4 regions of the Neobacillus sp. KR4-4 genome follow, and region 2 is predicted to be linked to each of the others. Evidence: riboswitches for the same ligand, from Rfam matches in the RefSeq annotation. Region 2 holds a riboswitch; each other region holds the start of a gene.

Region 1 (7,420 bases), on a different contig from region 2:
TATTCCTGATTGTTTAAGGCTTGTTTAAGTAAATCACCTAAGCTGGTTCCGAAATCTTCTTTTTGTGTGTATTTCTGGACGAGCTTTTGTGCTTCTTTTTTATTGACTGCTTTTTTCTTGTCCTCTGCTTTTTCAACGACATTACATCGGCGGCATTGGAAGTACGCACCTGCTTTTCCATTATGAATTTCCATTTTTTTATGGCATTGCGGGCACCGTCGGTTGGAGAGCTTTGGATCCTTACGTTTTCGGAAGGAACACTCTGGACTCGAGCAAACGAGAATTTTGCCTTCCTTTGTATTCCGCTCCTTTAGGAATTCGTTACATTCAGGACATCTTGAACCGGTTAAATTGTGGGCACGATAGGATTTCTCACTTTTTTTAATTTCAGAAACCAACTGCTCCGTTTGACGGCGAATCTTTTGTAAAAAGGCTTTCGGGTCCGCCTTTCCCTTGGAGATTTTCTCAAGTTCCTGTTCCCATTTTGCCGTTAGTTCCGGTGACTTTAATTCATCATTAACAAGATCAATGAGCTGCTTGCCTTTTTTAGTTGAGTGGAAGCGTCCATTCTGTCGCTCAACGACTTCCGTTTCTACAAGTCTTTCAATAATTTCTGCTCTGGTTGCTGGTGTCCCTAGTCCGAATTTCTCCATTTGTGAGAGAACATCAGCTTCGGAATAGCGTTGCGGCGGCTCCGTCCATTTTTGGCTGATTGAACAATCTTTTACCTCAAACGAGTGACCTTGAGCTAATTTTTGCAGCCCAGTTAATTGTTCCGCACCTTCTCTTCCTAACACCTTTTTAAAGCCCAATTCAATTACATTTGTTTCTTTGGCGATAAAGGTTTCGCCTTCCACTTTAAATGTTGCCTGTATGGTTTCAAATTCATAAGCAGGTAAAAACAGTGCTAAGAAACGTCTTGCAATGATGTCATAAAGTTTTTTTTCATCTGAATCAAGTTCATTAAGATTAAGTCTTTGTTCCGTTGGGATGATCGCATGATGGTCTGTTACCTTTTCATTGTTAAAGACGCGTTTGGCGAGCACAATCCCCTTGTTTGCTAGCAGTGGACGAACTTCTTCTTTATACCCAGAAGCCATACCATGCAAGCGGTCTATCATTGTGTTCATCATATCAGTGGTTAAATAGCGTGAATCAGTTCTAGGATATGTGACCAATTTGTATTGCTCATAAAGACGTTGTAAAACAGAAGATGTTTTTTTCGCAGAGAAACCAAATCGCTTGTTTGCATCCCGCTGTAATTCAGTTAAATCGTAAGGCAGGGGCTGGGGCTCTGATTTTTTCTTGCGATCAATTTTATCAAGTACAGCTTTCTTACCGTTTACTTTTGATTGGATCGCTTCAGCTTTTGCTTTATCGAAGATGCGCTTTTCATTGTCCCGTTCCCAATCTGTTGAAAGTGGGCCAATATCGGCTCGAATTGTCCAATATTCTTTTGGAACAAAGGATTGAATCTGCTGTTCTCGTTCCAAAACTAGAGCAAGAGTGGGGGTCTGAACCCGTCCTGCCGATAGGGGGTCTTTATATTTTGTTGTTAGTGCTCTTGTTACATTCAATCCGATTAACCAATCAGCTTCCGCCCGGCAAACGGCCGAATGGTAAAGGTCTTCAAATTGTTTACCAGGCTTTAATTGCTTGAACCCATCTTTAATGGCTTTATCTGTTTGCGAAGAAATCCATAATCTTTTTAAGGGTTTGTTCCAGCGAATCTTTTCAAGAATCCAGCGCGCAACTAGTTCACCTTCACGACCAGCATCTGTGGCAATGATACATTCGTTAATGTCTTTCCGTTTTGCTAAGGCTTCAATCGCACGGAATTGATGGTTGGTTTGCTTCATGACCATTAAGCCCATTTTTTGTGGAATAATCGGCAAATCCTCTAAATTCCAGGTTTTATATTTTGTGTCATAGTGTTCTGGCATTTTTAATTCAATTAAATGGCCGAGTGCCCATGTGACAATATATTGATTGCCTTCCATATAACTTTTATGTTTTTGATTGCAGCCAAGTACACGGGCAAGTTCCCTAGCCACACTTGGCTTTTCAGCAAGTACAAGAGATTTCATAGTTACTCCTTTCAGGTACATCCATTTTAACCTGTATATAGTATAACGGAATCTCAAGATATTTTGTAACCTAAGCATTTTTCCTTTCATTTATTATCTCGCTAAAGTATTATCGTCGTAAAATTCTGGAAATTAAATTGACAAATATGCTTAGCACACCATACAATATTATCACTAAGTTAAATAAAGAATGGAATGATACCCATGAGGCATCTGAAAAAATTCAATCAATTCATCATAAAAGAGGCTGGACTCCCAATCTATTAGATTCGGAATCCAGCCTCTTTCTTTATTATACTACAGTGGTAGAGGAGAGAGACGATATGATAACACTGACAGGTGGAAGTTTAACATTAGAGCAGATGAAAGATGTTTTATATCGAAAACAAAAGATCATGGCTTCAAGTGAGAGCCTGGAAGCAGTTAAGAAGAGTCGAGAAGCAGTTGAAAGAATTGTTTCTGAATCAAAAGTAGTTTATGGAATTACGACAGGATTTGGAAAGTTCAGCGACGTCCTTATTGATAAAAACGATGTTCAGGACCTCCAACTTAATTTAATTCGCTCCCATGCATGCGGGGTTGGTGAACCTTTTCCAGAATTAGTTTCCAAAGCAATGGTACTTCTACGAGCTAACGCTCTCCTCAAGGGTTTTTCAGGAGTCAGACCTGTTGTCATTGAAAAATTATTAGAGTTAGTAAATCAGGATATCATTCCTGTTATCCCACAGCAAGGTTCTCTGGGGGCAAGCGGTGATTTAGCCCCGCTTTCTCATCTTGCACTGGTTTTAATTGGCGAGGGAGAGGTATTTTACAAAGGGAAGCAAATGGCGGCTTTTGAAGCACTCCAACAAGAGGGAATTTTGCCTTTAACCTTGGGGGCCAAAGAAGGTCTAGCCCTTATTAACGGGACACAGGCGATGACAGCTATGGGTGTGATCGGGTATTTGGAGGCTGAACAACTAGCACATGAAAGTGAGCTAATTGCAGCTATGACAATGGAAGGGTTAAATGGAATTATTGATGCATTTGCGGAAGAAGTTCATGTTGCTAGGGGTTATAAACAACAAATTGATACAGCCGCAAGAATCCGTGGTTATTTAAGTGATAGTTTATTAACTACACAGCAGGGCGAGTTACGAGTTCAAGATGCTTATTCTCTCCGCTGCATTCCACAGGTTCATGGTGCATCGTGGCAAGCTCTGGATTATGTGAAAGAAAAATTAGAAATTGAAATGAACGCGGCAACGGATAATCCATTAATCTTTGATAATGGGGAAAAGGTGATTTCTGGGGGGAATTTTCATGGACAGCCGATTGCTTTTGCAATGGATTTTATGAAAATTGCCGTGGCTGAACTGGCGAATATTTCAGAAAGACGGATTGAAAGATTGGTTAATCCGCAGTTGAATGATTTACCAGCATTCCTTAGTCCTCAACCTGGTTTGCAATCTGGGGCAATGATCATGCAATATGCGGCAGCGGCACTGGTATCAGAGAATAAAACACTTGCCCATCCAGCCAGTGTTGATTCCATCCCATCCTCTGCTAATCAGGAGGACCATGTAAGTATGGGTACAATTGCGTCAAGGCATGCCTATCAAATTATCCAGAATGCACGAAGAGTTGTGGCAATTGAACTGATTTGTGCGATGCAGGCGGTGGAGATTCGCGGGATTGATAAAATGGCTGCAAATACTAGATTGTTTTACGACAAGGCACGCGAACAGGTAGCATCCATTAAACAAGATAGGGTATTCTCAAAGGATATTGAAAAAGCTGCTTATTGGCTTAAGTCAATCGATTTTTCACCATTTATTAGAAACTTAAGGATTGAAAAGGGACAATTCTAATAATGAATTCTTAAAAAATAAGAAAGATAAGTTTTTGAACTTAGATTACTGTCTAGCTCCAGCGCCCTAGCGGCTAGTGTCCTTCGCTCTCCGCCCTACGATAAGTCAACATCGAATCGCCTCCGGCTCTTCGTGTTTCCTTTATCTCAGTTGGAGTGCTCCAGGCCATACGCCGCTGACCAGGGCGCTTGCGCTTTTCTTAATAAAAAAAAGGCGTGAGATGCTCACGCCTTTTATTCTGTCTGATCATTTAGTAATCGGGCAGTATCTCCTCGATACTCATCCTCGTTTTCTACACGATTTTTAAACGCTTCACGTACAACTAGGAATTCTTCGTCACCAACTGCTTCTTTCGCATGTTTTTCTGTTAAACTGCCTTCCGGGAAGTTTCCTGGATGGTTTTTCTTTTTATGTTCAAAATGTTCTCCACGTGCCAATTACAACACTCCTTTCGTCTACGCAAGTATCATTCCCGAAACAGAGTGAAATAATTACTTTTTTAATTCCTTCCACAAAAAAGAAAAAGCTGAATGACAGTGGAATCCTTTTAATAGATTCAATCTTCACCAACTTTTTGTTTGGTGGAGTCTGGCTTGCATATGCGATCCAAAAAATACCCTGCAAACACAATAAATGCAATCGGAATTGAAAAATTCAACACATGGATAAAGGTCATTGTATGAAATCACCACCTACTCTAGAATATTAATAATATTCAGAAAATAATTTCGTTGTTTACATTATATGCCAATTTTCACAGCTTAGACAAATATTTAAGTTATATGTTGGAAAAGTATTCTGGTTTTGGCTAACGAAAGGAGTAAACAACAAGGTTTTTTCCAAAAACTAACTATTTTGACAGATGGTGTTTAGATTAAAAGTCTTAATTGGGATATTTTTGTAGAAATATGGTATAATTTGTTATAAATAATTGTGTGAAAATTTAATCAATACGACAAATTACAACAACCAACTAAAATAGGACTAGATATAATATCAATAACGATTAAGTAAATTGTCCTATCGAATTCAGTGACTTAAGTTTTATTAAATGTCAGAAAAAGGCAAACCTGTTGAAAAGCAGGGACGCAAAGCCGAGGGTCTAAGGCAGGTTTTTTGCTAGGATGGCCGGGCTACCTGGAATACATTCTGTATTTTAGGAGTGAGTATAGTGGTTATTACGAAAAATGAATTTGAAGTAATCGATCAGGAATGGATTGCACTCATATTGGAAGCAAAGGACTTAGGGTTATCCATAGAAGCAGTTCGTGATTTCTTGGTCACAGAGAGATGATAAGACACATGGAAGTACAAAAAAAGCATTCTACACAAAAATAACTTTTTTGTAGAATGCTTTTCTTTTTCAATAAGATTGTTTTATTTCTACTTATCATTTTGATTAATTCGCCATTTGTTAAATTCAAGGAAATCTCGAAATTGTTCCTTAGAAACGCCCGAATTCATTGCGTCCTTGACTAGATTCATCCAATCAATATCTAGTTCCTCTTTATTAATCTCTTCATGTATCAAGTGATCTACAGGAATATTTAAAACAACAGCGATTTTTTCTAGAAACTTTATAGAAGGATTCTCTTGTTTGTTATTTTCAAGGTTACTTAAATAAGATTTAGCCACACCTGCTTGAGCAGCAAGTTCGGAAAGTGACATCTTTCTATCTAAGCGAAATTTTTTTACGCGATCACCAATCATTTGTCTCACACCCAATTATTATTCACTCTACATTAATTCTATCAAAAAGAATAAGAAAGCACCATATTAAGAACAAATTAATAAGGAAAATATGTACTTTATGAAATAATATAGATAAAGTATTTTTGAAAAAATATCAGGATAGAGTTATATTAAAAGTGTTGCCTATTGCGGCATGTTTTATAATTTATTAGTGGTATGTTTTTAGTCGAATAACAATTTTGATTTGCATACATAAAAATAAATAAAAAGGAAGGGGACCCTACAATAATGATTGTCCTTAAATCACAACGTGAAATAGATGCAATGAAAAAGGCAGGGGAAATTCTAGCTGCCTGTCATAAAGAAATAGCTAAATTGATTAAACCAGGTATTACCACTTGGGAAATTGATGCCTTTGTGGAAGAATTTCTTAAGAAAAAAGGTGCGACTCCAGAACAAAAAGGCTATAAGGGCTATGAATATGCGACATGTGCAAGTATAAATGACGAAATATGCCACGGCTTTCCAAGGAAAGAACCTTTAAACGAAGGGGATATTGTGACGGTAGACATGGTTGTTAATTACAACGGTGCGCTAGCGGATTCTGCCTGGTCCTATGCAGTTGGAGACGTATCAGAGGAAACGGAGCGTTTATTAAAAGTAACAAAAGAAGCGCTGTATAAAGGGATCGAACAGGCCGTTGTCGGTAATCGAATCGGAGACATTGGGCACGCAATTCAAAAATATGTTGAAAGCGAAGGGTTTTCGGTTGTAAGAGATTTTATTGGCCACGGAATTGGCGCTGTAATTCATGAGAAACCGGATGTTCCTCATTATGGACTGCCAGGCAAAGGGGCAAGAATCAAAGAAGGGATGGTCTTTACAATCGAGCCCATGGTTAATGTAGGACGATATCAAACAAAAATGGATCTCAATGGCTGGACGGCAAGAACTATTGATGGAAAGTATTCAGCGCAATACGAACATACCCTTGCCATTACCAAAGATGGGACCGTCATCTTAACTGAACAAGATTAACAACAAACAAACCCGTTATGTGCATAACGGGTTTTCGCTTTATTTCTTTCGAAGGCTTCCAAGCTCTTCTACTAATGCTTGCATTTCATTAGGACTAAACGAATTTTTTCTTTGGACCATATCATAAATCTCTTTCAGTTCCTCGTACATTTCTTCATCAAAATGTGAAGGTTTAATCGCACCAAGGTTCAAGACTTTTAACTTTTCCTTTATTTGTTCAATCATAAATTCAACATTTTCAATCGACTTTTCAGATAAATTCATTTCGGTCATCCTTTCCGAATAATTATTAAGTTCATCTTTTCATGTAAGAAATTATATGTCAATAAAAAAATCATTAAAAGAGAATATGGACTTGCATGCACTCCGTCTATCTAGGAAAATAAAAATATGCAGGTTTTGGTATTTTTTACATGGGGTACTATTGATAATAACAAGGATTAAAGGAGACGTTAACATGACACAGAAAAATCAATTTTGGCGCGGAATGATACTCGGGGCCATTGCTGGCGGGGCCATTAGCCTTTTAGATAAACAAACACGTGAAGTGATGAAAGCAAACGTACAAAAAAACACATCAAGACTTACCTATGTTTTTAGAAATCCTGGTGAAATTGCGGAGAAAGTTAAGGAAACAGCTGAAAAAGTCAAGACAACCGTAAAGCAGGTTAATGAAGATATCTCCTTTATCACAGATAAGGTAGAAGAATTACGCGAATTAACACCTCAGGTAACTGACATGATAAAAGAAAC
Region 2 (7,420 bases):
GCTTTACCGTAATTCGTTCCTTTACACTTGAGAAACTGCAGTATAAAAAGTACGTCAGACAAAATAAGGAATTATTTCAATTAGAGCTTGAAAATGGCAAACTTCAAAGCTGGTATAATTCGGGCGGTCAAATTTTAAGTTCGATTACTTTTATGATTAACCTGTCTGTCGGAGCCCTTTTTGTCTCCAAAGGAATGCTTTCCGTTGGAGCATTGTTAACGTTTCTAAACTTAGTTGGGCACTTATTTTATCCAATTACGGGAATGGCTAGTTTATGGGCTGGCTTTCAACGGTCTGTTGCCGCACTTGAAAGGGTGTTAGCTGTCCTTGAAACACCAGCTGATCTACAAGATTTACCTTCGTTTAAGCCCACCTTGAACCAAGTCGATTCGATTCGGTTTCATAACGTGACCTTTAGTTATGTGGAAAATAAAAATGTTTTGGAACATTTTCATTTAGAGATTCCTGCTGGGAAAGTGGTGGCGTTAGTTGGTCCGAGTGGAGCGGGGAAGAGTACCCTGTTTAATCTATTACAGGGATTTTATAAGCCGCAATCAGGAGAAATTAAAATTGCTGGTAAATCCATAGAAGAGTTCTCCGCTTCAGAGTTAAGAAGTTCGATTGCCCATGTCCCACAAGAAACCTTCTTATTTGCTGGAACCGTTCGAGAGAACCTTTTGATTGCCCGTCCCAATGTGACGGAGAAAGAAATGGTGGAAGCGGCAATCAATGCTGAGATTCATGACTTCATTCTCTCGCTTCCTAACGGATACGAAACCCAAATTGGTGAAAATGGAGTTAAATTATCTGGAGGCCAAAAACAAAGAGTCGCCATTGCTCGAGCCATTTTAAAAGATTCGCCAATTTTACTATTAGATGAAGCTACTTCGGCTTTAGACGGGGAAACAGAATATTTCGTCAAAGAAGCACTGGATGAATTGATGAAAGGCAGAACGACAATTATTATTGCCCATCGCTTGTCGACAATCCAAAACGCTGATGTAATCATGGTGATGAATAAGGGAAAAATCGTTCAACAGGGAACACATGAGGAGTTAATGGGACAAAAAGGTTTATATCGAAAACTCAATGAAACATCGTATAGTTCTAAAAAAGAAACACCTTTGTCTTTAGTTTCAAACTAATAAATGGGAGATGAGGCTGGTGAGTCTAGAGTTCGTGAAATTTTTATATGATAGTAAGAAATCACTGCCTCAGGATGAGGAGCTGTATCATCAAGTTCTTCAGGATATTGAAGATGACGGTACTGCCTCCCAGGTTTATTTTTTATTAAAACAGCAGGGGAGGCTCGAGCAAACTCCTGCGTTTTTTCAATTTCATCTTAAAGAAGAATATAATAAAGGATTGTATCAAAATCTTTTTATTAAAAATCAAACAGATCAATTATTAAGGTTGTTTGAGGAGAAAAAGATAGACGTTATTGCGCTGAAAGGGGTTTATTTTGCTGAGAAATATTTTGGCCACATCGGGGCAAGGGCTACCTCTGATATTGATTTATTAGTCAAAATTCAGGATCTTACTATCGCCATTGAATCTGTTAAATCGTTAGGTTTTACGGTGGAAGAAGAGTCCATACCTGGTCATTTTCATTGTAGTTTTAGCAAGAAATTACCTGATTCGCCCACGCCGCTAGTGGTGGAATTACATTGGGATTTGGTAAAAAGAAGTACCTCGAGGTTTAATATAAATGATCTTTGGGAGCAGTCGGTACCCGTGAGCCAATCCGGGTATATTAAAGAACTTTCCCCACTTCATACCTTTTATATGATTTGCCTTCACGGCTGGCGCCATAATTTAGACTCAATGAAATATTTTATGGATATTATTCAAGTCATTGACAAGGAGAGGAAGGAGATTGATTTTGACCATTTCATACAGCTCGCGGAATCTCACCAAACCTTAAAGCGGAACATCAGGACCTTATCCATCGTTTATCAGCAATTTCCACACTTAGACGAAATCAAGATGTTCCCATTTCAAGTGAATACTCTTTGGGAATACCAAACTTTAAAGGCATTTAGGCAGTACTGGGATTTCCTCGATTATCAATTTTTTAGCTATGATACATTCAAACATACATTGATTGAAATTGGTAACTGGCTTTGGCCTTCAGAATATGAAGTATCTTCACAAATAGATGAGCAGTCACAAGGCAAGAAAATGTACCTCTTGTTGTATAAGAAGAGACTTACTAGTCTATTAAAGGCGGTATTGCCACATTAATAAGCCATCTAACCTAACCAGATGGCTTATGTTTCTTTCATATGCAATTATTTATAAATGAATACCCTCAAATTGTTTTCCCCATCAATTGTGGCTAACAAAACATTCTGGATCCCTGTTTGATGTGTTTGATTAAGAGTATCCACAAGCCACCTTTCATTCTTGTTTTTTTCTTCTAGTGTATGATGAACAATCTTGCCTTCTCTTATAACGGTCTGTGGGAGATCAAAAGGCTTCGTTGTCATCTGGTAGGTGGATGGCGTAATCGGCTCATACTGCGGATCTAAGAAAATGGAAAGTTTCCCATCTGATTCCCATAGCGCTAATGCTACTTTTTTTACATCCTCAATTTTTTCTTTTCTCAACTCTGCTAATAAATAATCAATTGAAATTCTAGCTTTCTTTAACCCTTTATAAAGAATTTCTCCTTCTTTAATAAGAGGAAATGGATCGGGGTCTAGAAACTTTCCGATGCGGGTTGATTTTAAACTGATAAATAAACCACCGGTATACAGAACCACCAATACGATGGTTGTAGTCATCGCACCTTTCATTCCAAGGTGCTCGTCTGATAATGGATGGGCAATAATATTACCAACAACTAGGGCGATAACGAAATCAAGTAATCTTAATTGAGAAATGGCACGTTGTCCCATTAGTTTAGCAACAATGAGCATAAAGAAGAATCCAATTACAGCTCTTAAAATCCACTCCATTAAATTAAGCGTTTCTTGAGCTTGCAAAAAATCCATTGAAGGCAAATAGTCACTTCCTTACCTTGTAAACGTCTTACTTAGTATTGTCACGAATAAGTACTTTTAATATAAAAAATACTGATAAAATACCGAATGAGTCAATAACTAAATCGTAAAGCCGTCCATCTCTACCAAAAAACAGTTGCAGGAATTCTGTTAAAAACGCAAAAATAATGGATATGCCAATAGAATATTTGTGACTTCTAAATAGATTGAAGAGAAGAAAATCCATGATCGCAAAACCAACAAAATGTCCTAATTTAATTTTAATAAATTCAGGATGAATCAAAGTTAAATCATTAAAATAAAAAAAAGACAAAAAATCAGGATTTGAAACCCACTTTAATCCAAAAGAATGTAAATATATTAGTCGCTCTATACTCTCAGTCCAGGTATTTACCAACAAAAATAGGCCCCATAAAATAATCAATAGAACTTTTATGAAAAGAAATCGTTTCTGTGTCTTTCTTTTCTTATCGATTCTACAACTACCTTGTATCGGTTGATGATCCAAAGTCCTTGCTCCTAACTAACTATTATTTCTTAATATACATTTTACCATTGTTCCTTTTAAAGAACAAACGGGGATATTCACATTAAAATAATCCAATAATCTACCACTTTCGTATTATAGGTGAATGAAATTTATCTGGGTAAAATTAACTCCTCTCCGTTTACAAAATTCTACAATTTCTTTATAATGAACAAAGGAAGTTCTTTTTTAGGAACTAATAATTAGAAAAGAAGGGGAATCATGATATATCCACTAATAAAAGAAAGAAACAAGATTCACATTGTGAAGGATTCCTATCATTGTGCATGCGGTATAGTCTTTAACAAGGATCGGATTATTAATAGGAAGACCCTTAAAAAAATTAAATTTATTGAAATAGGTCAGGTAACATGTGAGAAATGTGTTTTAAAACTTCTAAACTACGATTAATTGGTTTATATAAATTTTGTCGAAATTCTGTCGATATTTTTGGAAATATTTTCATTTAGTTTCCATCAAGACTATAGTACTATTAGTTTATTCTATAATAATTTAATACTTTAATACTATGAATGACAAAGGCAAACCTTTCGAAAGATTGGGACGCAAAGCTACAGGTCTAAGGTTTTTAACTAGGATGGCTGAGTTACCTAAAATAGTAATCATTTTAGGAGGGTTAATTTTGCCTGCATTAACCGTTGAACAAGATATTGATACAGAATGGTTAGATCTTATTAATGAAGCTAAAAAGATAGGACTCTCTATTGATGAAATTAGGGATTTCCTAAATCGCTCCCTTGGATTAAAGACGATTGAACCGGAATATAATTAATAAGAGGGGTAATTGAGTGTTTAATTTTCGCAATATTCAATTGATTAAAAAAACAGCTTAACAAATTAATGAGCAATTTGTTAAGCTGTTTTTTTAATTTTAATAATTTAAAAACTTCACACAAACCGGATACGGAACCTCGATATCAGCCTGAATCAATGCAAGTTTTCCTGTGTTTTCATCACGCGAAAACAAGACGAGGTTACTGGACTCTTGGTTTGACGCCACAATGAATTTCTCTGTTGGGTCGAACATAAAATCTCTCGGCCAATCACCTTCAGTGGAGGTGCGATCAACAAAACTAAGCTCTCCCGTTTCTTGGTTTACACGGAAAACAGCAATACTGTTATGGCCACGATTCCCCGCATAAACAAACTGTCCATCAGATGAAATATGAATGGCGCTTCCTTGATTATTCTCGGTGAAATCTTCAGGAAGCGTTGAAATATATTGTTTCTCTGTAAAATGACCATTTTCCGAATGATAGGATAAAACAATCACTTCCGAACTAAACTCTGTCATGATATATGCAAATTTTTGGTTCGGATGGAAAACTAAATGTCTTGGTCCGCTTCCAGCTTTTAATGGAAGAAAGTGCGCTTTTGAAAGTGTTCCATCACTGTTGACTGCATAAGTAATTAAAGCATCAATACCCAATTCAACCACTGCTAGATAATTCTCATCAGGGGTGATGCCGGCATAATGGGTATGCGGTTTCTCTTGTCTTGGGTCTGGACCAGAACCTTCATGTTTTATAACCGATGCAGCTGGTTGAATCGTTCCATCTTCCTGGTTAATTAAATAAGATTCTACCGATCCTTTATGATAATTGGCACTGAATGCATAACGGTTGTTACTGTCAACACTCACATGACAAGGCGATGAGCCCTGAAGTAACTGACGATTGAGCTCGGTTAATCCGCCTTCCCTGTTTATGGAATAAGCAACTACGCCTCCATTTTCTCCTTCTTTAGCCACAGAATAGAGGTATCGATTGTCCTTACTGATCGTGACATAAGTTGGATTCTCTAACTGTGCAGCTGCAACTTGAATATCTTCGATTCTTTTCTTATCCGTATTTAGTTTAAACGTATAGATTCCTTCGCTGCCGCCCTTGGTGTATGTTCCAATATAACCGATAAATGTTTGGTTGTTTGTCATTTTTTTGGCTCCTCGAAAAATGTAGTCTGTTTATTTTAGCAGAAATTTTATTTATTACTCAAATATAGAACCTGAATTAACTGAAAATTAATTTGATATGGTATAGTTTGGGTGTTAGTTTTATCCAAAAGCGAATAGAAATGAGGGTACCCCACATGGTTTACCAAGCTGCAGAAAATCGTTATGAATCAATGAAGTATAATCGGAGTGGCCATTCAGGGTTATTACTACCGGCCGTTTCACTTGGACTTTGGCACAACTTTGGCGGTGTGGATACATATGAAAATGGACGGGCAATGCTGAAAAGAGCGTTTGATTTAGGCATTACCCACTTTGATTTGGCCAACAATTATGGTCCGCCGCCAGGTTCGGCTGAAGAAATGTTTGGTAGAATCTTAAAAACAGACTTTGCTCTATACCGTGATGAAATGATCATATCTTCAAAAGCGGGCTATACGATGTGGCCGGGTCCATACGGGGATTGGGGCTCAAGAAAATACTTGATATCTAGTCTAGATCAAAGTCTAAAACGAATGGGACTTGATTATGTTGATATTTTTTATTCACACCGTCCAGATCCCAATACACCACTTGAGGAAACCATGGGGGCATTAGATTCTATTGTTCGTCAAGGCAAGGCGTTATATGTTGGAATCTCTAACTATAGTGCTGAACAAGCGTCAGAAGCTATCAAAATCTTAAATCAGTTAGGAACACCTTTGTTAATCCATCAGCCAAAGTATTCGATGTTTAACCGCTGGATAGAGGATGGCTTACAGGATGTGCTCCAGGAAAACGGGGTAGGTTCAATCGCTTTTAGTCCGTTAGCGCAAGGTTTATTAACAAATAAATACCTAAAAGGGATTCCAGCCGATTCTCGTGCAGCAAGCTCTACAGGGTTCTTGCGTGAGGAGCATGTAACTTCAGAAGTATTGAATCGTGTTCAAAAATTAAATGAAATTGCAACAGAGCGTGGTCAGAGTCTTTCACAAATGGCGCTTGCTTGGGTTTTACGCGGAGAAAAAGTTACTTCTGTCTTAATAGGTGCAAGCAGAGTGAGTCAAATTGAGGAAAACGTTGCTGCATTAAATAACCTTGATTTTTCAGAGGAAGAATTAATAAGAATAGAGGATATTCTAACTAACTAAGAAGATGGATGGGCTATTGCTCATCCTTTTTTTAGGTGATAAAACTCACTTGCTTAGTTTATTGAATACACAAACTAATGTTAAGATGCTATAATAATTCCAATCGTAAATAATATTTATGAAAGCGGTGTCTTTACGATTGATAGAGGCAGTTAAAACTAAAAAGAAAAGTAAATCTAACTAAGATTATCAATCAATCAGGAGGAAAATCTACATGAAGAATATGTTTATGATTGGAAATGCACACCTTGATCCGGTTTGGCTTTGGCGCTGGCAGGAAGGCTTTCAAGAAGTGAAAGCAACTTTTCGGTCTGCATTAGATCGTTTAAAAGAATATGAGAATTTTATATTCACGTCCAGTTCTGCTGCTTATTATGAATGGATTGAAAAAAACGATTCGAAGATGTTTGAGGAAATCAAGGAAAGAATACAAGAAGGCAGATGGGTTATTTGTGGGGGGTGGTGGATACAGCCCGATTGCAATATTCCAAGTGGCGAATCATTTGTCCGCCAAGGATTGATTGGTCAAAATTATTTTAAAGAAAAGTTCGGCGTGACAGCAAAGGTTGGCTACAATGTTGACAGTTTTGGTCATAATGGTATGCTGCCGCAAATATTAAAGAAATCCGGGATGGATTCCTATGTATTTATGAGACCCGGCCCTGAGGAAAAAGGACTTCCAACCCGTTTGTTTTTGTGGGAATCTAAGGACGGTTCCCGAGTAAAAGCCTTTCGGATTCCTTTTGAATATTGTACCTTTGACCATCTTGAAAACCATATTATGCAT
Region 3 (7,420 bases), on a different contig from region 2:
AAGGAAGTCAGATTTTTAAGATTGGCTGTGTTAAAGGTTAATGATGATTTTGGCTCTCTGTTGATTGGAGAGGAAGGCACGAAGACTCCTGCGGGAGTACGGGGCAGGGGAGACCCCGCAGGAGCAAAGCGACGAGGAGGCTCCCCGGCACGCCCGCGGAAAGCGAAGTGCCTGGAACGGAAATCAACAGACAAGTAAAACGCAGCCTTAAGATAAAAAAATAATACTTTATTTTTCAGTTATAAAATCCCATGAAGATGTCTAAAAAGAATATGATATCATCTGGCACGGAGGTTAATAATGAATCGACAACAACGAATGAGACTATACGATTATCAAGAGAGAGCCTACACAGAAGGAACGGTTGAACAAATTAATGACCAATGGATCTTCTTTGATGAGGAAACGGAAGAAGCTGAAATGTTAGATGATTACCTTCAGCAAGAAATTGAAGTCTTCCGAATGAACCGTTGGAAGAAAGGTAAATTGTATGAAACAGGAAAAATCCGGATTGGAAATGAAGCAACCATGCTCCGAAATCATGATTTAGTCAGGATTAGGAAACATTTAGTTTATTCGCTTGAAAGGCTTTTAGATGGGGTAAATGATGATGCTTTTTTTCAATTTGTTACCACTCTAAACTCCTTAAACTTTTCCATTTACGATTGCATCTACTGTTATAATCATTTATCTTTCTTATCGGATGAAAATCGCAAAGATGGGGTAAATTTTATAGTTTTCGATAATCAGGATCAAATTTGTAATGTCCAACACCATTTTTGCTATTACGAAAAGGTGAATGATCGATTTGAATTTACATTAAATACAGGAAAACGATTAGTGATAGAGAAAATGATTTCATAGATAAAAGGCATGGGAAATTCAAAAGGCTGCCGAATTGTTCGACAGCCTTTACAAGATAACATTAAAATTATGGGTTTAAAAATGACATTGGCAATCTTCCACCCAGATATAAAACAAGAACCCATGCAACGACAAACTGAATCCAAAATACAGAAGTTCTTCTGTTATTAGCCACACGGCTAAGAATCATTTCGAATAATCCGATTATCCAAAGTCCGACAACCGCTTTTAAAACATACCAAACATCAATTTTGTAAACCGAAAATAGAAGCCCTGCACCAGTTGCAATAATAAGCAAATATAATACTCGTAAAATCATTTTAACAATTTTTGCACCTTTTTCTTTTCCACCCTTATGTAAAAAAAGTGCTACTACAAATAGAATTAATGCTAAAAGCCAAGCCGTAATATGACCGTGAATCAAGTTAGTTCCTCCTTTTGTATAAAATTTCTTTTAATTCGAACCTTATCATACCATAAACAGTTTATAAACACGAAAAAAAGCAAGTCAAATAAAGTTACAAATAGGAGAATGCTATAAATTATTTTTCAAGTATAGCTTTATTCTTGAATAGTATTCTTCAGTGTCCCAATTTTTTCAATTGTGACTGCCATCTGATCACCTGGAGATAAAAATTTAGGGGGCTTAAACCCTTTCCCTACACCAGCTGGTGTCCCAGTTGCAATAATATCACCAGGTTCCAGTGTCATTCCATCTGATAAAATGGAGATAACCTCTTCAATCGGAAAAATAAAATTCTTAGTATTTGAATTCTGTCTTAATTCTCCGTTTACTTTCGTCTCGATATTTAGGGAATTCGGATTATCGATAGAACTTTTATGAACAATGCAAGGTCCCATCGGACAGGTTGTGTCAAGGCTTTTGCCGATGAAAAACTGCTTGTGCCTCGATTGCAAATCTCGTGCGGTTACATCATTAATAATGGTATAGCCAAAAATGTAATCCAATGCCTTATTTTTTTTTATTGCCCGCCCCTTTTTACCAATGATGACGGCAAGCTCGCCTTCATAATCAAGTTGAGCCGTTATATTTTTGTGATTTAGGACCATTTCATTAGGCCCAATAACTGTTGTTGGTGCTTTTGTAAAGACCATAATATGTTCAGGGATATCGGCTTCACTCCCCATTTCAATCGCATGTTCTGCGTAATTTTTCCCGACACAAAAAATATTCTTACTTGGTCTCGGAATAGGAGCAAGCAAAGTTACCTGTTCAATTGGGACGAAAAAAGATGAAGTTTGTCCGCAATTAGTAACCCAATCCAGAACCTCTTTCACCTTTTTAATAAAGAGATCTCCTAAGTCGATACATTTAAGCAGGGAAGGAGGAAAACTTCTTATGCCCATTCTTGCTTCTTCAGCAAGGTTTAACAAAAGGACTGCGGCCTCAGTTTGGTCAAGCAATCCAACGAACAATTCATGGTTATATTCTACTGTCACAAATTTCACTCTTTTTCACCTCAATATGATTGTCTCACAATTAATATATTAAAAGAAATAACTCCCTCGAACAAATTTAGTGAACAAGAAAAAGCCGAACCCTATTTAAAGGAAATTCAGCCCCTAATCATTCATAAATTTAATGCCTCTTATTACCTGAGATTATTTAAACAATGACGCTGGAATATGAATCCCTGATGCCTCTAGGCGATCATAAAATTTGGGGCGGACACCAGTCGGTATAAGTTGTCCAATAATTTTCCCCTCAGAATTAATTCCTTTTTGTTTAAAGGAAAAGATGTCTTGCAGAACGATATTTTCTCCTTCCATTCCTTGAACTTCAGTAATATTGATAATTTTCCTTGTTCCATCCATTAAACGAGTTTGCTGGATAATCACATCGATTGCTCCTGCAATTTGCTCTCGAATGTCTTTAATAGAATTATTCAATCCTGCTAAAAGGACCATGGTTTCCAAACGGCTAATCATATCCCTTGGACTATATGAGTGCCCTGTAGCAAGTGAACCATCATGGCCAGAATTCATTGCCTGAAGCATATCAAGCGCTTCTCCACCACGGATTTCTCCGATAATAACACGGTCAGGTCTCATTCGTAACGATTTCTTGAGAAGCTCTCGAATCGAAATGGCTCTTTTACCTTTTATTTCGGAAGGTCGAAGTTCTAGTGAGATTACATGACCCTGTCCCAACTGAATTTCGGCAGCATCCTCAACCGTTACGATTTTTTCTTCATCAGGTATAAAATTGGAAAGGGCATTCAGAGTGGTTGTTTTACCAGACCTCGTACCACCGCTAACAAACATATTCAAGCGGGCTTTCACGCATGCATCTAGAAAAAATGCCATTTCTTCTGTCACTGTCCCAAAGTTGATTAGATCTTCAATTTGGTAGGGATCCTTTGAAAATTTCCTGATTGTAATGGCTGGTCCATTTAATGCAAGGGGAGGAATGATGGCATTAACACGTAAGCCATTAGGCAGCCTAGCATCTACCATTGGCGAACTTTCATCGATTTTCCATCCAAGTGGGGCAAGAATTTTGTCTATCATTGTCTTGACATGTTCATTGTCACGGAATTGTACTGACGTTAATACCAATTTTCCTTTACGTTCACAGTACACCTGGTTAGGTCCATTTACCATAACCTCTGAAACATCTTCATCTAAAATAAGGGGATTTATAGGTCCAAAACAGGTTAAGTAGTCGATTAGTTTCCACCTCCATAAAATAGAAATAACCCCGCCTTTACCAAAGGGGGGATAGAATTCATAGAATATTCATAGATACATAGAACAACTATGCAGACATGAATATCCATTATGAAACACCCTAATCTTTCGGTAACTGGCTGGCTTAGTGCAAATGCACCTTAGCCCCTATAGCTTTGCGTCACTGATTTTCATCAGGTTTGCCTTTATCGAGAAACAGTGTTTATTTCCGACTGATCTCTTACTCATATAATAGTCCCTTTCTAAACAACCGAAAACCCAACTTATTTATTATTTTCTGTACAAGCAAATAGGTAATTATAACTATTTCTAATCGATCGTTCTACAAATGAATATTAAAAATCGTATCGGATTTTTGATTTCAATAATTTTGGGCGTATCAATCACATTACCTTTACCCATACATAGGATGTAGAAGATACTATGAAAAAAGGGTGTTGAAAATGCCAGCAATTGTTGGAGTTGCACAGGTCATTACGCTTGGCAGCAGTTCTGTCTTCCATATTGGCGATGTATATAAAATCATGCCATTTTCTACCGCAAAAACATTTTCTGGCGCTGGTTCCTTTAACACTGGGGATAGCTTACAACTTCAAAATAATGTAAGTTCCACTAATACAAGTGATTCAGATGTTTACGATCAAGGGATTGCACTTAATGCTTAATGAATGGGTGATTTTAAATGAACTTTTATATCCAGCAGTCCATTCAGATTAATTTCATAAAAATTGGCGGGATTACCAATTCCTCAGTCTTACAAATAGGTAGTGCTGGGATTATTAAACCGATGGCTCATTTATATAATACTGGCGGATTTACTGGACCTGCACCACAAACAATCAAATCTTCAGGCTCTTTATTAGGGACACCATCAGTGCCCCTACAAGCCGCAGTAAGAAAACAGGATAAATAGGCCGCCGATCTTATGATAATCAATACGTTTATTGGAGAAATAATTGTGAGGTGATTATATGTATCAGGATTATTCCCAATATCTTCAATGGCTGCAGATGTGTATTCAAGCTCAGGAGCAAAGAATTCAGTCTTTAGAGAGCACTCTCCAAAAAATGCAAGCAGAAATCAAACAATTATATGAAAAACAGGCCATCCATGTAGACAAAATTGAGTATAAATTTGATCAACTAAAGGTAGAGACTCTTGAAGGTACGTTAAACATTGGTCTAAATCCATCCGAATTAGCAGGAATTGAAGACTTTGCCGTACAAAATCAATCCTTATCCACCCCAATATCACCAAAAGATCAAATGCAAAGATCAATGAAAATCGAGGAAGCCATTTATAGATATTTAGAATCGGATTTACCTCCTATAGTGGAAGCTACTCAGAGAGAATTGAACGTTCTGCCAAATGACGAGTATTTAGCATTCATAAAACAAGACATCATTAAACAGCTTCCGAGTAGGATAGAACATCATTTAAACACCCATCCTGCGGACAATCGCACGATTGCAGATGCCCCTTCAGATGATTTAATTATTGAAGCATTAAAGAAGGAAATACAAAACGGGGTAATGGTCTTTTTTAGTAATTTACCTGATAACCTGAAAGGGATGCATACAGAATGAACTTTGTAGTTTATAACCGTGAACTCTTTGTCCAAAACATCAAAATCACCGGGGTGGCAAGTTCCTCGTTAGTAATGGTGGGAGATACAGAAACAATCCAGTTAGCCTCTACTTTTGATACCCCTGCGGAATCATTAATTATAGGTCCTTTTGTTCCGCTATCACCGGAGTGAACAACATGCTGCAGAGAACCTCTTGTGTAGATACAATTAATATTAAAATCGTCTCTTTTTCCTCTACGGTACAGATAGGGGATTCCTGTATTATAAATGGTCTTTCAAGAGCACTCGCGGTCCAAAGGGAGAGCGAAGTGTTTTATGGAAATGAAGGGAACTTATCCTCTTACCAGGTCTATTCCGAACCTATTCCTTTTCTCCCTATTAATGAATCTTACACATATTCCCGTCAAAATCCTAACCCACTAATTAAGGTTGGCCGAATTGATATTACGGGGATATCTTCAGCTTCCCTCTTGCACGTTGGGAGCAGCAACCATGTTTCCATGGAAGCCAGAATTAAACATATTCGACAGTTATATCCCAGTCCTAGAAATGGCGAAAACGAAGGAGAACAAGGACAAAGATAAATGCATAAGTTACTCATAAGGATAAAAGTAACTTTTCTAAAAAGGATGTTTGTTATGCCAGCGATTATCGGTCCCGTCCAAATCGTTAACGTAGGTGGCGGTATTGTTCAATTTGGCGATACTGTATATATCTCTCCAAAAAGTGCCTCTAAGACAAATGCAGGCTCAGGTGCATTTAACACCGGGGGAATCGTCGTAACGAATTCTGGATTAAGTGGCACCAATGTACTTGATACGAACTTAATCGATCAGCCAATTGTGGGTAATAATTAAAAAAATGACATAAACCATAAGATGGTCTATGTCATTTTTTATTGAATTAATCTCTTTCAACCTTCAAAATATGAGCCCCATCAAAGAAAAACAAATACCGCTCATTGACCTTCCTTTTCCAGATTTGTTCAATTGCACGGGTATATAAGTTAATTTGCATCTTATAGCGGTTTTCAAGAATTGTCTTGGCTTGGTCAAACCCGCCTTTATAGCGATCAGTTATCCGATCTGACTTATAATCCACTAAAACCAGCCCATCTTCATCCTCTAAGATACAGTCAATAATCCCCTGAACAAACACAGATTCATCTTCCTCGTTCCAATTAGGATACACATCACGAGCATGCATGGAAAGTGTAAATGGAACTTCTCTGTTGAGTGTTTTAGCATTAAAGTATCTTCGTCCCAATTCGGAATCAAAAAAATGAATAATCAAATTTTTATCGATTACTGCAGCTTGTTCCAGGGTTAATAATTCACTATTGACCATCCATGTTAATTGTTCCTGAAGAGATTCTTGATTCACTGGCTTAGTTAAATCGACGTGCTGCATGACCATATGCATAGCAGTGCCTCGTTCGGCTGGGCTTAATTGCTTTTCCTGCATAAATTTAGGACGTTTTACTATTGATTTTTTAAAGTGGTTCACTAGATCGGTCCCACTTTGTTCATCTGCCATTTCCCTTTGTCGCTTTATTTCTGAAACAGATTGTTTCGAACGATGGCTTGCTGCATTCGAAAAAGAATATTCCCAATCTAAGCGGGCCCGAATTTCTTCAGTAAATGGTGACGCAGTCTCGACAAGTTCCCCTTTTTGTACTCGTTCAAGAAGTTGATTTTCTTCTAGTTCTTCTTCTGTTTCTTTCTGTTTCACCTCTTCAGCACTTAGCAAAGAGATTTTCCATAAAGAAGGGTGACTCGAGATATCTTCAGGTATGAGGGGATTTATCGTTTCTTTATTCCTTAATTCTTTACTGTCCTGATGACGAACAAGGGCCGGACCAATCCAATCAATATAGCTTGAAACAGCTGCCCGTTCGTAATCTTTCAACAGCCATTCAGTATTTGCTGCCACATCATTCCATTGGTCAATTCTTTTGAGTGTATCTTTTAATGTTGCAGTTAAATAAAGTTTTTCTTTTGCCCTTGTCATGGCTACATATAAGATACGCATTTCTTCGGCGAGCATTTCCATTTTCTTTTTTCGCTTAAAAGCAATTTGTGGTAAAGAAGGATACGAAATTCTTTTTTCTGCATTTACATACTTAGAAGCAAATCCATATTCTTTATCAAGCATATATGGTTTACGAATATCTGCCATATTAAAGGTTCGAGCCATTCCCGCCATGAATACGACAGGAAATTCAAGCCCTTTGCTGCTATGAATAGTCATAATTCG
Region 4 (7,420 bases), on a different contig from region 2:
TTAACATGTTCTGAATGACAGCTCCGAACTGTTCATTGACAGGAGAAGTGCCGATTTGTAATTTAAAACTGAATCCATCTGGTTTGCCGCCCTTGGCTAGCAGGTCCTTGATTTCTTGTTTATTTGGCTTGCTCACTTTATCCGAATCGCCATAGGCCAGGTTACCTGGTGCAAACGGAGAGTTTGCAGGTGCTCCATAGCCGTCTAGGACAACTTTTATAAAAGCATTCCTGTCAACAGCCTTATTTACCGCTTGACGAAGGTACTTATTGGTGAATGGCTCTTGTTTCATGTTCAGGTAGAACCCTTGATAAGCCATTCCGGCTTCAGCAACCACTTTGGCATTCGGATTATTATCCAATCCCTTAATTTCCTTAGTCGGAACTTCATCTACGAAATCAAGCTGGCCCGATTTTAAGTTTTGCACCGCTGCGGTTCCGTTCGTAAACACTTTGTAATGCAATTCATCAATGTTGACTTTACCATTCCAATAGTTCTCATTCTTTTTCAACGTAACATGGTCGCCATTCACATGCTCGACGAAAACATAGGCACCGGTTCCTACAGGATGATTCAAGTAATCATCGCCATATTTCTTCACCGCTTCAGGAGATACGATCATTCCTGAGCGATCGGTAAGGATCGAAATAAACGGAGAGAATGGTTCAGATAGTTCAATCTTCACCGTTTGCGGATCGACGACATCTACTTTTTGGACAAAATTCATTTCATTCTTACGACGGGAATTGTCTGCTTTATCTCGCTCGATATTGAACTTTACAGCTTCCGCATTAAATTCAGTACCGTCATGAAACTTGATTCCCGTCTTTAATTTAAAGGTATACACCTTCCCATCCGGAGAAACCTCATAGGAATCGACTAGGACAGGTACAATTTTCCCATCCTTGTCCAGGTCAAAGAGTTTATCATAGATGCTGTTTTGAACTTGGCGATCGACGAGCGCATTGGATTGGCTAGGATCTAAGCTTGGCGGATCCGCTTTAAGACTGATGTTAATCACTTTTTTGCCAGTAGATGTGGTAGACACAGACTTTTGAGCGGAATTTCCAGTTGATGCAGATTGATTCCCGCTGCATCCGGTCATGGCGATCATCGATCCAATAATAGCTGTTGCAAATGTAAATCGAGTCTTTTTACTTAACATACTTTCAACCCCCATTTATGATTTAATTTTTATTAATAAACAACTATACAAAATCTGAAATATATTTATTTTCTGAAATTTTAAACTAAAAAAATAGTTACCAATAAGTTCTTATTGTTGTTCTGTTTTCTCCCGCTGCTGTTCTTCTCTCTCCCATTTTTCATGCAGCTTTTCATAACGAATGGCTACGTCATACAAATGTTCCCTCATCATTTGTCTCGATAATTCAACATTATGATCTTTGATTGCCCGATAAATTTTCTCGTGGAATTGAATAGTCGTTAATTTATCAGAAATCAAGAGCATTTCTCTTTTGGCGGAGGTAAGAAAATCAGTGATAGATTCATAAACTTTCATCAATACCTGATTTCTTGTTGCATGGACAATGGCCTGGTGAAATCTTTGGTCCGCTTCGAGAATAGGTAAATTCATTTGGATCGCTCTCTTCATCATTTCCAGGGATTGCTCCATTTGAACAAAGTCCTCTTCTTTTGCCACTTCTGCTGCTTTCCCGCAAATTTCAACTTCAAGCATCAAACGAAACTCCATGAGTTCTCGGGAACTTTTCGGATCGAGCAGTGCGGACACAACATGCTTGTGAACCATGTCGCTAAAATCCGTTTTTTTGACAAATACGCCAATCCCCATTCGCTTCTCCAAAACCTGCATATCCACCAGACTATTTAAGGCTTCCCTCACGGATGAGCGGCCTACCTTTAATGTTTCCATCAGCTCCCTTTCCGAATGCAGTTTATCCCCTACTTTAAACGTACCCTTCCTAATTTCTCCCAAAATATATTCCGTTACAATACTACTAACTTTTTTCGACATGATCAGCACCCCATTCGTTTTACTTGTCTTATGTATATACCTGTCTTATGCGTCTTACATGTCTCACCTGTCTGATGGGTTGGTTTCATTTTATTTAATATTCCAACTATTATCAATGGTTGAATACTACTAATATTTTATTGCGTATATCAGTCTAAAGACACAGGAGTGTCCGGGAGTACCAAGGGAACGGTTCACATGGTTCCGCAGGATTGCTTTAAAAGGTCTCAATGAAGTAGCTTTATAATAAACTATTAATCTTCGACCAATATCGGGCGATGACAATGGCTCGGGATTTTTAACCCTCACTAATCATCTTTATTTCGTTACGACATTACCTTTTAAGATGAGCAAATCTTTTTTATACATTAAAAAGAATAGCCCGCATATTGCTGTAATAATTTGTGTGCCCACTAATAGATAAAATCCACCTACAAAGTTATTCCCTCCTAGACTTCCAATAACCACTCCCATTATTGTAGGCATAAATGCCGAAACTAAGTTCCCTATGCCATTTACAATTCCATATGTACTTCCTACACTTCTAGCATCAGACAAATTTTGAACCATCGTCGGAATTGCTGGACCTTGTATTCCCCAAAATCCATTAGCCAAAATCAAACCGATTGCTGTAATGATTGGGTTTGTGGATATGATGGCCGTTGTTACAGAAAGAGCCGTGCCCACTCCACCAATTACGAATAAAAGAGTCAATTTTCTTGTGGGTAAGCGATCAAGGATATATCCTCCAAGAAAACCAGTGCCTATACTTATCACAAAAGGTAGAGAAGCGATCATTCCCATTTGTTTTAAAGAAAAGTGTTTCTCTTGCAAAAGATAAGAAGGTAACCATGCACTTGAACCCCATAAGTAACTTAAAGTTGCGATTTCAATAATTAGAATCCAAATCAGTCCCGGTGTCCTAAATGCTGTAGACATAGTACCAATTAGCTGCTTGTGCCTCTTAATTCCGCTATTATTCGCGGCATCAAAATTTCTATTATTTTTACCTGGCCTGCGGATGAATAATAGCTCTGGCTCAAATGAATATGGACAAATACAACCGCGTTCCTTCCAATTAATTAATATTGAATCCAATATCCAAAAACAGTAAAATATTTTTATGACTATTAACCTAGTTAATTTAGAGGAAACTCTCTACCAATATCGGAGGAAATATGAAAGAAAAAGGCAAAAAAAATAAATGGAAAATCGTAGGATTTAGCTTTTTGGGTATCCTTTTACTCGTTATTGCTGGCGTAGGATACGGATATTATCAATTACAGCCAGATAATCATTTTACATCCGTTCCCGTTGTAAATTCTGGGAACAATGAACAGCAAGTAAATAAGAGTGTAGAGATAAAAGAACCTGTTTTTAATTTGTTATTAATCGGTTCCGATGAAAGAAAAGGTCAAAAGATAGGGCATTCTGATTCAATGATGCTTGTTCATGTGGATTTAACGAAGCATAAATATGATGCAATAAGCATTCCACGTGATACCCGTGTCCATTTAGATGGCTATGGATATACCAAAATTACGAGTGTCCAATATATTATGCAGGCAACAAAAGGGGCCAAAAAAGGGATAGAGGCTGCTGTCAACGCAGTTGGAGAATTAACCGGTGTTCCGATCAATTATTATGTAGAAACCAATTATGGCGGCTTTCAAGCGATGGTTGATGCGGTTGGTGGTATTGATATGAATGTCCCATTTGATGTTAAATTAACCCATCCTTGGTATAAGGAAAATAAAAATAAAGTAATAAGTGCAGGTACACATACTTTAGATGGAAAAATGGTCGCAGAGGTTGTCCACGAACGCTATTCTCTAAAAAGCGGAGAGTATGGCCGTCAAAAACTCCAAGAAGAGGCACTAAAAGGAATTGCTAAGAAAGCTCTAAGTCCAAGTAATATCAATAATCTGCCTTCACTCGTAAAATCTATTCCTAACTTTGTAATAGCAAGCAATATGTCAACTTCCGATATGTTAAGTCTTGGACTTGCAGCAAAAGACTTTGAACCAAATACACAATTGGAATATCATCAGATTCCTGGTGTTGGAAAAAGAATGTATGATGACATTTTAAAGGCTAATAACTATCAACTGGTAATTGACCAGGATAAAATCAAAGATTTAATATCCACTCACTTTTAAAATACGATTTAGCTATAAAGTTTACATCAAAGGAGAACTGATTTCAGTTCTCTTTTGATTTTTCCGTTAGATGGCTGGATATTCGGTAATTCAGCAACTTTACCTGATCCGACCCCAATTGTTATTTAAATACCAGTTAATAGTTTGAGAAATACCAGTTTCAAAAGTAAAAGTAGGCTTCCAGCCAAGCTTCTCTATCTTCGCAGGATCAATAGCATAACGTTTATCATGCCCCAACCGATCCGTTACAAATTCAATTAAATCAACCGACCTCCCTAAGAAACGAATGATTGTCTTTACCACTTCTAAATTACTCCGCTCGTTATGCCCGCCAATATTATAAACTTCTCCCGTAACACCTTTATGCATGACAAGATCGATGGCTGAACAGTGGTCCAGGACATGGAGCCAATCCCGGACATTCTTTCCGTCTCCATATACCGGAACCCTTTCATTATTTAGAACCCTAGAAATGGCCATTGGTATCAGTTTCTCTGGGAATTGATACGGTCCATAGTTATTAGAGCATCGTGTAATATTGACTGGAAGTCCGTATGTTGCATGATAGGCTCTTACTAGCAGGTCTGACGATGCTTTACTTGCACTATAGGGACTATTGGGCTGCAATGGGGACTCTTCTGTAAAGAACGTAGTTGGATCAAAGTCCAATTCACCATATACTTCATCGGTCGAAACATGGACAAACTTCTTAACACCCACCTGCAGAGCCGCATCTAATAACACTTGAGTCCCTAAAACATTGGTCCAAACAAAGATACTCGGATCAGCAATCGATCGATCGACATGACTTTCCGCTGCAAAATGTATCACATAATCAAACTTCTCTTGTTCAAACAACGAAATGATCACCTCGCGCTCCGTGATATCCGCCTTAATAAAATGATAGTTTCGTCTCCCCTCGATATCATGATGCTTTGTTATATCACCGGCATAGGTTAATAAATCAAGATTATAAATATCGTATTGAGGGTATGTATTCATCATATAATGAACGAAATTCCCGCCAATAAACCCAGCTCCGCCAGTAATCAGTACTTTTTCCCTTCTCACCCCGTTCTCCCCTTCCGTTTTTTTAAATTATATGTAATTAACTTATTTTGAAAAATAAAAAACAACCCCAAAAGTTGAGGTTGTTTAGAAAACGCTTTCAAATTATCGTTGTGATTCAAGTAGTTGGTCTCCTCTTTTAGCTGCAACCATAAGACTCATTACTGTAAGCATAGAGAACGATCCAACAAATAAGCCTGCAATAAAGATAACCATAGTGTAACCTCCCAGAGTATATTCATAATCCGTCGTAAGGTGATCATATTCGGCAGCTGGCTGGCATAGTTTTAGAACCTTAGCCCCTTTAGTTTTGCGCCTCCACTTTTCAATGGATTTGCCCTTTCGTACGAACTATGTGTTTTTATTGATAATATACTAATTGTTTCTAGTAATAAATAGAGCAAATAACCTATTTATATGTTAATAATCTGGCAATTGCAAACACCTTCATTATTGATTCTGTTCGACAATGCCATAAAATTTGTAACTATTCATCGAACGAATTAAATATAACCGTTCATCCATACATGGTTAAATAGTGATAAGCAACCTGTTTCGGAAGTGGAGTGATACATATGGCAGAGAAGGAAGATGGGCGAAATTTCGGCAGGGGCTGCCTTTGGGGGATTCTTTTATCCATTCCTTTATGGGGAATCGTCTATTTTATCCTACGTAAAATCTTTCACTAAGGAGAGGCACTCTCGTTCCAATTGAAAAATAGTAAATAATAGATTGGTCCCCCCCTTGACATAAAAAGTCTAATAAGTGAATCTGTCGAAATATTTTGCATGTTATTTGCATATTTCTACTTTATTCCCCATCCATATTTGGTTATCATATAAAAAAGAAAACTGAAAGCGTTTACAAATATACTAAAAAACTGAACCGTGCATTACCAGATTTATCTACAACTAACAATAGGAGTGGATTTCATGGACAAGCAAGGGAATCTTTTATTAGGATTATTGTGGGGGACGTCTTTAAGTGTTCCATTATGGTTTGCGTTTTTCGGTTGGATTAAATTAGTTATTCAAATGATGATTCATTCATAGTGTACATATCCATATAATAAAGTACGGTATAATGTACTAGATTCCAAATCGCTATTCCCGTTTTATGGTAGGTTTTCAAAAAAATCCACCGTAAAGCGGGAGGATTTAGCATACAAAAAAAGTGTATCTTAGGTATCCGAAACGATAATTTTCATATTCCCCATCTTATTCAAAATCTCCGAAACCGACAGGAAGAATCAAATGTGTACCCTTCTTCAACTCAAATTGTTCTGGGTCTCCAATACTAATGTGCCTTCATATAATACTTGAACCGTTCCGCTCGGTCCTTTAACATGTCACCAGGCTTAATTTTCACTCTAATTGATAACTTTTGTTGAATAACTTAGCTTTCTCTTTCTATTAATCAATAAAATGAATGACAGAACAAGAAAGGCTCCAAGAGAATCAAACAAGACATCCCTAAAAGATGAAACTCTTCCTGGCATAAACGATTGATGGAATTCATCTGTTACCGCATAAAGAAAGGTTAGCACCCATGAAAGAATATAAGAATATCGATAGATTTCAAGTGATTTAAACAATAATAGAGCTAGTATCCCGAATACCGTAACATGTGTTGCTTTCCTTACGATCAGGTTCAGTACATTAATCTCTTCATGGTCCGCACTAGGTGTGTGAATAGTATTGTGCTCTTTCACTACTACATGTTGAATAGCCTTGGATGTTTTTTCTCCAGTAAAATACGGAAGCTGTGTGAAGCAAAAAATTAATGCCATCCAAAGAATCGATGCTAGGATCCAACCTTTTCTTTTATTCATCTATACAACCTCCCTTCTATTTTAAAAATATCACTTATCTTAAGTTTGTAGAAAAAGGAGTATTATGTAACCAAGTCAACGTAAATCCCCCTTACCCAAGATGTATAAATAGAATTATTTCATTATTTTCAGGATGTCCTTTGCTATCTTATCTGCTTCATTATTATTAGATGAGATATTCTTTCTCATTTCCCTTTCCACACAATTTATGGTTGACGCGTCAACTTGATAGTCCTTGAAATCATCCCATTCGATTGTATGACAAAGATGATGTTTCTTTAGATAATTGATCGTATTTTGATCCTCTTTCATGGATGCTCGATTAAGGATTAATAAAGGGACATTAGCACTTATTGCCTCCCCAAT

What was found. Region 2 has a riboswitch for cyclic di-GMP ahead of ACE198_RS18065 (anti-repressor SinI family protein). Riboswitches for the same ligand answer to the same signal wherever they lie in the genome.
Region 1: another riboswitch for cyclic di-GMP. It lies ahead of ACE198_RS25700 (anti-repressor SinI family protein); the one in region 2 lies ahead of ACE198_RS18065 (anti-repressor SinI family protein).
Region 3: another riboswitch for cyclic di-GMP. It lies ahead of ACE198_RS14875 (TadA family conjugal transfer-associated ATPase); the one in region 2 lies ahead of ACE198_RS18065 (anti-repressor SinI family protein).
Region 4: another riboswitch for cyclic di-GMP. It lies ahead of ACE198_RS01800 (DUF3789 domain-containing protein); the one in region 2 lies ahead of ACE198_RS18065 (anti-repressor SinI family protein).

Annotation. Positions count from the first base shown of each region.
Region 1 covers NZ_JBHHJU010000039.1:1,281-8,700, reverse strand. The annotation lists gene ACE198_RS25715 (DNA topoisomerase III) at 1-2,087, opposite strand, end outside; gene hutH (histidine ammonia-lyase) at 2,411-3,937, shown strand; gene ACE198_RS25705 (hypothetical protein) at 4,171-4,374, opposite strand; cyclic di-GMP riboswitch class I at 4,991-5,078, shown strand; gene ACE198_RS25700 (anti-repressor SinI family protein) at 5,109-5,231, shown strand; gene ACE198_RS25695 (helix-turn-helix domain-containing protein) at 5,321-5,647, opposite strand; gene map (type I methionyl aminopeptidase) at 5,918-6,667, shown strand; gene ACE198_RS25685 (DUF1128 domain-containing protein) at 6,707-6,931, opposite strand; gene ACE198_RS25680 (YtxH domain-containing protein) at 7,125-7,420, shown strand, end outside.
Region 2 covers NZ_JBHHJU010000019.1:4,478-11,897, forward strand. The annotation lists gene ACE198_RS18045 (ABC transporter ATP-binding protein) at 1-1,145, shown strand, start outside; gene ACE198_RS18050 (nucleotidyltransferase domain-containing protein) at 1,165-2,244, shown strand; gene ACE198_RS18055 (DUF421 domain-containing protein) at 2,292-2,996, opposite strand; gene ACE198_RS18060 (VanZ family protein) at 3,034-3,513, opposite strand; cyclic di-GMP riboswitch class I at 4,063-4,146, shown strand; gene ACE198_RS18065 (anti-repressor SinI family protein) at 4,175-4,324, shown strand; gene ACE198_RS18070 (lactonase family protein) at 4,424-5,485, opposite strand; gene mgrA (L-glyceraldehyde 3-phosphate reductase) at 5,641-6,633, shown strand; gene ACE198_RS18080 (alpha-mannosidase) at 6,848-7,420, shown strand, end outside.
Region 3 covers NZ_JBHHJU010000013.1:67,074-74,493, reverse strand. The annotation lists gene ACE198_RS14895 (hypothetical protein) at 1-198, shown strand, start outside; gene ACE198_RS14890 (DUF2777 domain-containing protein) at 301-864, shown strand; gene ACE198_RS14885 (YisL family protein) at 932-1,288, opposite strand; gene ACE198_RS14880 (fumarylacetoacetate hydrolase family protein) at 1,426-2,334, opposite strand; gene ACE198_RS14875 (TadA family conjugal transfer-associated ATPase) at 2,488-3,528, opposite strand; cyclic di-GMP riboswitch class I at 3,684-3,770, opposite strand; gene ACE198_RS14870 (spore germination protein) at 4,020-4,241, shown strand; gene ACE198_RS14865 (spore germination protein GerPB) at 4,259-4,489, shown strand; gene gerPC (spore germination protein GerPC) at 4,548-5,162, shown strand; gene ACE198_RS14855 (spore gernimation protein GerPD) at 5,159-5,335, shown strand; gene ACE198_RS14850 (spore germination protein GerPE) at 5,341-5,748, shown strand; gene ACE198_RS14845 (spore germination protein) at 5,803-6,021, shown strand; gene addA (helicase-exonuclease AddAB subunit AddA) at 6,068-7,420, opposite strand, start outside.
Region 4 covers NZ_JBHHJU010000002.1:20,781-28,200, forward strand. The annotation lists gene ACE198_RS01775 (ABC transporter substrate-binding protein) at 1-1,165, opposite strand, end outside; gene ACE198_RS01780 (FadR/GntR family transcriptional regulator) at 1,277-1,996, opposite strand; gene ACE198_RS01785 (MFS transporter) at 2,315-3,094, opposite strand; gene ACE198_RS01790 (LCP family protein) at 3,175-4,155, shown strand; gene rfbB (dTDP-glucose 4,6-dehydratase) at 4,255-5,226, opposite strand; gene ACE198_RS01800 (DUF3789 domain-containing protein) at 5,329-5,439, opposite strand; cyclic di-GMP riboswitch class I at 5,488-5,572, opposite strand; gene ACE198_RS01805 (VanZ family protein) at 6,593-7,054, opposite strand; gene ACE198_RS01810 (glycosyltransferase family protein) at 7,169-7,420, opposite strand, start outside.